Regions from separate parts of the Kluyvera huaxiensis genome, predicted to be linked through region 1. Evidence: predicted binding sites of a transcription regulator. Region 1 holds the regulator's gene; each other region holds the start of a gene.
What was found. The regulator Fur, encoded in region 1, represses iron uptake genes when iron is present. The targets are predictions, from matches to a motif close to ATAATAATGAGAACNACTATCAA.
Positions count from the first base shown of each region.

Region 2: a site for Fur is predicted at 1,496-1,518, ahead of exbB (tol-pal system-associated acyl-CoA thioesterase). Genes of this name have one in related genera too.
Region 3: a site for Fur is predicted at 1,364-1,386, ahead of feoA (ferrous iron transporter A). Genes of this name have one in related genera too.

Region 1 covers NZ_JBEFLV010000003.1:46,799-50,083, forward strand. The annotation lists gene chiP (chitoporin ChiP) at 1-866, shown strand, start outside; gene ABOC97_RS04190 (ChiQ/YbfN family lipoprotein) at 917-1,252, shown strand; gene fur (ferric iron uptake transcriptional regulator) at 1,368-1,820, opposite strand; gene fldA (flavodoxin FldA) at 2,117-2,647, opposite strand; gene ybfE (LexA regulated protein) at 2,799-3,092, opposite strand; gene ybfF (esterase) at 3,223-3,285, opposite strand, start outside.
Region 2 covers NZ_JBEFLV010000004.1:262,481-265,765, reverse strand. The annotation lists gene exbD (TonB system transport protein ExbD) at 271-696, opposite strand; gene exbB (tol-pal system-associated acyl-CoA thioesterase) at 703-1,434, opposite strand; gene metC (cystathionine beta-lyase) at 1,686-2,873, shown strand; gene yghB (DedA family general envelope maintenance protein YghB) at 3,122-3,285, shown strand, end outside.
Region 3 covers NZ_JBEFLV010000023.1:10,843-14,127, forward strand. The annotation lists gene feoB (Fe(2+) transporter permease subunit FeoB) at 1-999, opposite strand, end outside; gene feoA (ferrous iron transporter A) at 1,028-1,255, opposite strand; gene ABOC97_RS19815 (Tex family protein) at 1,714-3,285, opposite strand, start outside.

The DNA of each region.
Region 1 (3,285 bases):
ACTACGGCGACAACGGTGCACTGAGCTTCTCCTACATGTGGACCAATGAGTACAAGGCACCTTGGCATCTGGAAATGGATAACTTCTATCAGAACGATAAGAAGACCAAGGTCGACTACCTGCACTCCATCGGCGCTAAATACGATTTCAAAAATGACCTGGTGCTGGAAGCGGCATTTGGTCAGGCAGAAGGCTATGTTGATCAGTACTTCGCCAAAGGTAGCTACAAATTCGATATCCCTGGCGGCCCTCTGACCACCAGCTATCAGTTCTACGGTACCCGTGACAAAGTGAGCGATCACGGTGTGAACGATATTTACGACGGCACCGCGTGGCTGCAAGCGTTAACCTTCGGCTACAAGCTGAAAGAGGTCTTCGACTTCCGCCTGGAAGGGACCTGGGTTAAAGCTGAAGGTCAGCAGGGCTTCTTCCTGCAGCGTATGACGCCAACCTACGCTTCCTCCAACGGTCGTCTGGATATCTGGTGGGATAACCGCTCTGACTTCAACGCCAACGGCGAAAAAGCGGTGTTCTTCGGTTCGATGTATGACCTGAAAAACTGGGATCTCCCGGGCTGGGCAGTGGGCGCGTCTTACGTCTACGCATGGGATGCTAAGCCATCGACCTGGCAGATGAACCCAGATGCTTACTACGACAAAAACAACAAAATCAAAGAGTCTGCTTACAGCCTCGATGTGGCTTACACCGTACAGGATGGCCGCGCGAAAGGGACTCTGTTCAAACTGCACTTCACCCAGTATGACAACCACTCCGACATTCCAAGCTGGGGCGGTGGTTACGGCAACATCTTCCAGGACGAGCGTGACGTGAAATTCATGGTTATCGCACCGTTCACTATTTTCTGATGCATGACGCGGCAGGGGGAAACCTCTGCCGCCGCTAAGAGGTTCATCGCATGAAAAAATTGATTATTGTTGCCTTAATGGCTGTCGGCCTTACCGCTTGTGCGCAGTCACCTGCGCCGAAAGAAGACACCAAACTGAAAGATGCCTATAGCGCCTGTATCAATACGGCGGAAGGTAATCCGGATAAAATCCAGGCCTGCCAGAGCGTATTGAACGTGCTGAAACAAGATAAGAAGCACGAGCAGTTCGCGAACCAGGAAAGCGTACGCGTGCTGGATTATCAGCAGTGTATTCTGGCGAGAAAAACGGGTAACGACCAGGCCGTGGCCAGCAAGTGCGATAAGATTTGGCAGGAAATTCGCAGCAACAATACGCCACAAAAATAATGTCGTGTTAAGAACTGAAAACCGCTGCTTGCAGCGGTTTTTTTATGTCGATACCAGACCGATAGGCAAAAAAAAACCAGCACACAATGGCTGGTTTTTTGACGAGCGGCGGTCGTTATTTTTCGATGCCGTCGTGAGCGTGTTCATCTTCGCGGCAGTCGCCTTCAGCGCAGTGACCGTAAAGATACAGGCTATGGTTGGTTAAGCGAATCCCGTACTTGGTCGCGATTTCACGCTGGCGCGCTTCAATCGAATCATCGCTGAACTCGATAACTTTGCCGCAGTCGAGGCAGATCAGGTGATCGTGGTGATGCTGCTGAGTCAGTTCGAATACGGATTTGCCGCCTTCAAAATTATGGCGAGTCACAATGCCAGCGTCATCAAACTGGTTCAGTACGCGGTAAACCGTGGCTAAACCGATCTCTTCACCCATGTCGATCAGGCGTTTGTATAAGTCTTCCGCGCTGACATGGTGGTTATGAGGTTCCTGAAGAACTTCCAGAATCTTTAACCGTGGAAGTGTGACTTTCAGGCCAGCCTTCTTTAATGCGGTATTATTGTCAGTCATGCGGAATCTGTCCTGTTGCTAAACGATTAACTTCCATCAGCGAAAGTTTCACAGAGAATGCACCCGAATTAATGCGTCTCATTATAGAATGGCCCTATCAAAATGAAAACAGCAAGGCCCGGGTAAGCTAAGCTTTCAAAAACGAGGCTTCACCGACAAACTGAGCGATGAACCTGCGCTAAATCAGAAGATATTGTACAGGTATGCGATAAAAAGTTAAAAATTTGTAGCTATTATTTTAATTGCTTTTACCTATTAATGAGGTGCAATTTGATAATTACACCTCATTATTGCGATTAGGCGTTTTTGATTTCGTCCAGGTGCAGTTCTTCAGCCACCTGCTTAACCCATTTCTCAACGCGCTCCGCGGTCAGTTCTGGCTGACGGTCTTCGTCAATCGCCAGACCCACGAAGTGATCGTCATCGGCAAGTCCCTTAGACGCTTCAAAATGGTAGCCTGCGGTTGGCCAGTGACCCACGATGGTTGCGCCACGTGGTTCAATAATATCGCGAATGGTGCCCAGGGCATCACAGAAATATTCCGCGTAATCTTCCTGGTCGCCACAGCCGAACAGCGCAACCAGTTTACCGTTGAAATCTACTTCTTCCAGCGTTGGGAAGAAATCATCCCAATCGCACTGTGCTTCACCGTAGTACCAGGTTGGGATACCCAGCAGCAGGATATCGAACGCAGCCAGATCTTCTTTGCTGCTCTTGGCGATGTCATGCACGTCAGCGACATCTTTACCAAGCTGTTTTTGAATCATTTTTGCGATATTTTCGGTGTTTCCGGTATCGCTACCGAAGAAGATGCCAACGATTGCCATGAGTAAAATAACCTCTTGAAACTTAATGATATGGTGGTGGCTTATTGCCCACAGATAAGGGCAATCATAGCAGAACAGCGCAGTGTGCGGAAACAGCAATCGTGCCGGACTGCACACTCTGCTACATGAAAGCGTGTTTTGGGGGGATTTTTCAGACTTTCCCCTGTCCGTGCAGCAGCGCAAGCTGGTTCATCAACATCTCTTCGATGAGTTCGCTGCGGCTCATATCACGGGCAGTCGCCAGCTCGTTGAGCGCGTCAACGGCTTCGTTATTCAGCTTCAGTTCGACACGCTTAAGCCCGCGAACCTTGTCGCGTTTTAGCTGATTGCGCTTATTGATGCGGAGCTGTTCGTCACGCGAAAGCGGATTGGTTTTTGGTCTTCCCGGGCGACGCTCATTTGCGAACAAATCTAGTGTCGTACGGTCCGTTTGTTCTTTTGCCATGATTCTGAGTGACTTCGGGGAAAACAAGCTACCGGGCAGTGCCCAGCGCAGACAGCGCGCAATCATACATCAGTGGAACCCGCACGCCAACGACCGCGGCCATTCTGGCGCGCGGTCGATGCATTTTTAATCACTCTGCGAGGTAACGGCGGATAGCGCGCAGTACAGCGTCTGGTTTTTCCGCATGCACCCA
Region 2 (3,285 bases), on a different contig from region 1:
ATACAACTTTCATTTTTGTGACTTTACACCGGGCTAAATACTGAAACAGCCGACTACGGTTCATGCCCAACCCGATGCAGGTGCTTATATTATTGTTAGCATTCAGAATTAATCGCAGAAAGGTTAATAATATATTCCACGAATTAAATCGTACTAAATAACACTTAATTTTTGATTGTATTTAGAGAGTCACAATAGGACTTAAGGGAAATATTCAGCGCGGCAGGAGAGCATAAAAACGAATGGCGCAGAGTGCGCCATTCGGGATGATTATTTTTTGGCGACGGTCTCTTCGCCGACCAGGCCAATCTTCAGATAGCCTGCCTGATGTAGGGTGTCCATCACCTTCATCATCGTTTCGTAATCAACCGTCTTATCAGCACGGAAGAAGACGGTGGTATCTTTCTTACCTTCCGTCAGCGTTTCTAGCGCGGAAACCATGTTGTCTTCGGTAATGGGGTCATTGCCGAGGAACATAGATTTATCCGCTTTCACCGACAGATAAACCGGTTTTTCCGGACGCGGCTGCGGCTGGCTTGAAGAAGCCGGCAGGTTGACTTTAACATCAACGGTTGCCAGCGGTGCCGCCACCATGAAGATAATCAGCAGTACCAACATAACGTCGATAAACGGCGTTACGTTGATGTCATGCATTTCGCCGGTATCGTCCAGATTTTCATTAAGACGCATTGCCATGGGGCATTAACCTACTCGTAATTTCTGGGCGGTACGAACCGGATGCACGCCGCTGGCGCTGAGATCCAGATCGCGGCTCTGCAGCAGCAACACCTGGGCTGCAACGTCGCTGAGGCTCGCTTTAAAGCCGCCGATAAGACGCGCGAAGACGTTATAGATAACCACGGCAGGAATTGCAGCGAACAGACCAATTGCGGTCGCCAGCAGCGCTTCTGCAATACCCGGGGCCACGACCGCCAGGTTGGTGGTTTGCGTCTGGGCAATACCGATGAAGCTGTTCATGATGCCCCATACGGTACCAAACAGACCCACGAATGGAGAAATAGCACCGATGGTCGCGAGGAAGCCATTACCACGGCCCATGTGACGCCCAACCGCCGCCACGCGACGCTCAAGACGGAAACCGGTACGTTCTTTAATGCCTTCGTTATCTTCCGAACCCGCAGAGAGCTCCAGCTCGTTCTGCGCTTCGTTGATTAATTGGCTGCTCAGGCTGCGGGCATCAAATGCCGTTGCCACTTCACTCGCCTGGTTAAGAGAACGAACGTCCCCTAACAGTTTTTGTTCGCGCTTGAGGCGGCGCTTATGGGAGAGAAGCTCTGCACCCTTGCTGAAGAAGATGGCCCAGGTGACGACGGATGCCAAAATCAGGCCGATCATGACCACTTTAACCACGATGTCGGCATGATGATACATACCCCAAACGGAGAGATCCGCCTGCATCAAATTATTACCCACTGTGTATCTCCAGGACATAAATCACAAAATCTGAGCACAATAATATCAAAAAAACGTCGAATTGATAGTAGTTCTCATTAGTATTTGCATATTGACCTAAATCACACTTATTTTCCTTGCGCTTACGCAGTAAAAAAGTTTTCTCCGCCGGATACGGCAAAATTTTCTGCTGTATGTGCATGAAACGCTATACCCTGCTGACAATCGTGATAGTTTAGACGTCCAGACGTATAAAAACAGGTAAAACAGACATGGCAGATAAGCACCTCGATACCGCGCTGGTTAACGCCGGACGCAGTAAAAAATATACCCAGGGTTCGGTCAACAGCGTGATTCAGCGGGCTTCTTCGCTGGTCTTTGAAACGGTAGCCGCCAAGAAACACGCCACCCATAACCGCGCCAACGGCGAGCTGTTTTATGGCCGTCGCGGTACGCTCACCCATTTCTCGCTACAGGAAGCGATGTGTGAACTGGAAGGCGGTGCGGGCTGCGCCCTTTTCCCGTGCGGTGCGGCGGCTGTCGCCAATACCATTCTGGCGTTCGTCGAACAGGGCGATCACGTGCTGATGACCAACACCGCCTATGAGCCGAGCCAGGATTTCTGCACTAAAATTCTGGCCAAACTCGGCGTCGCCACCAGCTGGTTCGATCCGCTGATTGGCGAAGAGATTGCCACCCTCATCCAGCCCAATACCAAAGTGGTGTTCCTTGAGTCTCCGGGCTCCATCACCATGGAAGTCCATGACGTTCCGGCAATCGTTGCCGCCGTACGTCGCGTCGCCCCCGACGCTATCATCATGATCGATAACACCTGGGCGGCAGGCATCCTGTTCAAAGCGCTGGATTTCGGCATTGATATTTCGATTCAGGCGGGCACTAAATACCTGATCGGCCACTCCGACGCGATGGTCGGCACGGCGGTCTCTAACGAACGCTGCTGGCCGCAGCTACGCGAAAATGCCTATCTGATGGGCCAAATGCTCGACGCCGATACCGCCTACATGACCAGCCGCGGCCTGCGTACGCTGGGAGTACGTTTACGTCAGCACCATGAAAGCAGCCTGAAAGTCGCCGAATGGCTGGCGCAGCAGCCGCAGGTCGAGCGCGTCAACCATCCTGCACTCCCGGGTAGTAAAGGACATGAATTCTGGAAGCGTGATTTTACCGGCAGCAGCGGCCTGTTTTCTTTCGTGTTGAAAAAGCATCTGACCCACGATGAACTGGCAAACTACCTCGATAATTTCTCGCTTTTCAGCATGGCATATTCATGGGGTGGATTTGAGTCGCTGATTCTGGCGAATCAGCCGGAGGAACTTGCCAGCATTCGCCCTGACGGCAAAATCGACTTCAGCGGCACGTTAATTCGCGTCCATATCGGTTTAGAAAACGTTGACGATCTGATTGACGATTTAGCGGCAGGATTTTCCCGCATCGTGTAACATAGCCACCGCCCGACGGCGTAAGGTGTCGGGCAGGTTAACTTATTTTTTGGGCGCTCCGAGTGGCGCCTCAACGATGTTGAGAGCAGTCGTCTCCCGAATCGATACACCCACATCGGGCGTAAACAAATTACGCGTTGTTGTCAGAAAATCGGAACAACGCCGCTTCATTTGTTGCGTACGCGATCAAGGTGTTCTTAATCATTCGGGCGTACAATGTGTGAAAACGCTGTTCCACAGGAATGTTCATGGTCGTTATTCAAGAGATTGTCGCCGCGCTTTGGCAGCACGATTTTGCTGCTCTGGCGAATCCGCACGTCGTGGGGATCGTTTACCTGGTCATGTTTGCCACTCTGTTTCTGGAAAATGGCCTGCTTCCTGCCTCATTCTTACCCGGCGATAGCCTGCTGCT
Region 3 (3,285 bases), on a different contig from region 1:
GTCAGGGAAGTGCAGCGTGTAGCCAATCCACTGAATGCCGTGGATAAAGATAGCGACCGAACCGCCGTCAAAAATAGGCTGTAGCGCGCCGCCGATGTTGATCGCCAGTAAAAACATCAGATACATGACGAACAGGAAAATCGGTAATCCCAGCACCCGGTTAAGGATGATTTTGTCGAGTGCAGTGGTGAAACGGCTCGGTTCTGCGGTTAAGGTATTGCTGACGGCGTCGCAGATTGCGGCGATGCTCTGGTAACGCGCATCGGCGATATACAGCGCCGGGTCATCCATCTCTCCGCTCAGATTGGCGAGCGAAATATCCAGCTTGTGCGCGGCGTCGCCGGCATAGGCGCGGCTATAAATATCGCCTTCGAGCATTTGCATGCCCAGCCATTGGCGCTGACGCTCTGGGATATCCTGCGCCATTTCGCGGGCCAGATTATCCGCTTCGCGCAGCAGCGGTTGCGGGTAGTGCACCAGCTCCAGCGGCTTATTCGCCTGGTGGCGGTCGATGGCCATCTTCAACGCTTCAATACCGCGACCACGGGTTGAAACCAGTGGTACAACCGGACAGCCGAGGCGAGCGGCGAGGGCGTCAACGTCAATGCGAATTTGTTGCTTCTCGGCAATATCCAGCATGTTCAGTGCGACCACGCAGGGAATGCCTAGCTCCAGCAGCTGCAGCGTCAGGTAGAGGTTACGCTCGAGGTTGGAGGCGTCGACGACGTTAATCAACAGGTCCGCATCGCCGCTGAGGATATAGTGACAGGCGATCTGTTCATCCAGCGAGGTCTGCGACGAGATGGTGGTGAGTGAATAGGTACCCGGTAAGTCGACCAGCGTGACCTGATTGTCGGTGGTGGCAAATGCCCCTTCTTTACGCTCAACCGTGACCCCGGCCCAGTTCCCCACGCGCTGGCGCGCCCCGGTTAACTGATTGAATAACGTTGTTTTGCCGGAATTAGGATTGCCAATTAAACCAATGGTTAATTTTTTCATATTTCAGACTCTTAGTACCAGGCTGGAGTTATTGTGCAACGGCTTCTAATTCAATGAGCGCGAGATCTTTCTTACGCAGCACCAGGCTAACGCGACGGGTTTCGATATGAATAGGATCGCCGAGCGGAGCCACGCGAACTACGTTAAATGATGAACCCGGAAGCATCCCCAGAGACAGCAGTTTCTGACGATAAGCTGGGCTAATTTCGCGGGAGAAACCGACAATCTTCCACGCAGTATCAGGTGTAAATTGCATATAACCTACTTGTGTATCAGCTAGCTGAACAGCGGAGATACCGCCGCGCGCTGTGAGCAGCGGCAGGGATATCGTCAACAAATGAAGAGTAAAGGCTTACTGGATATAATGATAATGAGAATGGTTTTTATCATCAATACATAACATGCGATTGAAAGAAATTTCGGCGGAAATTTGCACTTTTTTTGATATGACGCAAGCAACGCCGTGTAGCGGTAAATGAATTAAATATTCTTTACTTCACTTAATGTTTAATTAAGGTTTCATTGGTTAATAAAATAAAAACGGCTGAAGCGTATTATTACAAATGGAAAATAATATAACGTTGGAGAGAGGTTCCGGAATTATTGCGCTCGATTTCGGGTATTGCCGGATGATGGCGTGAACATCTGATTGGCCCTGTGAGGGATTATGTAGCCCGGCGTCGCAGCGCTCGACCGGGCTAAAAGAACGACCGATTAGCGTTTTTTACCCATGGCGGCTGCGAGGGCATCCATCATGGCGCTGTTACCCGCAGGCTGAGCTTCGCGAGCACGTGGTTTAGCCGCTTTCGCCGCCGGGCGGTTGTTGCCCTGGCTACGATCGTTGCCTGAACTGCGGCGGGCGTTAGTTTCCCCTGGCTGCTCGTCCAGACGCATAGTCAGCGCAATACGCTTACGCTGCAGGTCCACTTCCATCACCTTCACTTTGACAATATCGCCCGCTTTCACCACGGTATGTGGGTCTTCGACGAACTTATCCGCCAGCGAAGAGATGTGTACCAGACCATCCTGATGCACGCCAATATCGACAAAGGCGCCAAAGTTGGTGACGTTGGTCACTGCACCTTCGAGGATCATCCCCGGCAACAGGTCGTTCATGGTTTCCACACCGTCGGCGAACTTCGCGGTTTTAAACTCAGGGCGCGGATCGCGACCCGGTTTTTCCAGTTCTTTGATGATGTCGGTAACGGTTGGCACACCAAATTGCTCATCGGTGAAGTCGCTAGCTTTCAGGTCGCGCAGTTCGCTGCTGTTACCCATCAGGTCTTTAAGTGCCTGCTGGGTCGCTGCCAGAATGCGTTCAACGATAGGATACGCTTCCGGGTGAACGGTGGAGGCATCCAGCGGGTTATCGCCGTGGTTGATACGCAGGAAGCCCGCGCACTGCTCGAACGCTTTCGGCCCCAGACGGCTCACCTTGAGCAACTGCTGGCGGTTCTGGAACTGACCGTTTTCATCGCGCCAGGCGACGATGTTCTGCGCCATCATGCGCGTTAAACCAGCCACGCGAGTCAGCAGCGGTACGGAAGCCGTATTCAGGTCTACGCCAACGGCGTTTACGCAGTCTTCCACTACCGCATCCAGTTTACGCGCCAGTTGCGTCTGGCTAACGTCGTGCTGGTACTGGCCCACGCCGATGGATTTCGGGTCGATTTTTACCAGCTCTGCCAGCGGATCCTGTAAACGACGGGCGATAGAGACCGCGCCGCGCAGGGAAACATCAAGATCCGGGAACTCGAGTGCAGCCAGCTCGGAGGCGGAATAAACCGATGCGCCCGCTTCGCTGACAATCACCTTCTGGGCAGTGACTTTCGGGAACTGCTGCTGCACATCGAGGAAGAAGCGTTCAGTTTCACGTGAGGCGGTACCGTTACCGATAGCCACCAGTTCAACGTTGTGCTTTTCACACAGTGCTGCGACGGCGACTGCGGCTTTCGCGGCTTGCCCGGTATGTGGGTAAATAGTGTCGGTGGCGACCAGCTTGCCGGTACCATCAACCACGGCGACTTTAACCCCGGTACGCAGGCCTGGATCGAGGCCCATGGTGGCGCGCAGGCCAGCGGGCGCGGCCATCAGCAGATCGTGCAGGTTACGGGCGAAGACGTTGATAGCTTCATCTTCCGCGCGCTCGCGTACGGTACCCATCAGCTCGGTTTCGAGGTGCATCAGCACCTTAATTCGCCATGTCCAGCTAATGACGGCTTTACGCCAGCTGTCTGCTGGAGCGTTGTTTAGACGCAGGCCGAGGTGGTCAATAATAATTTGCTC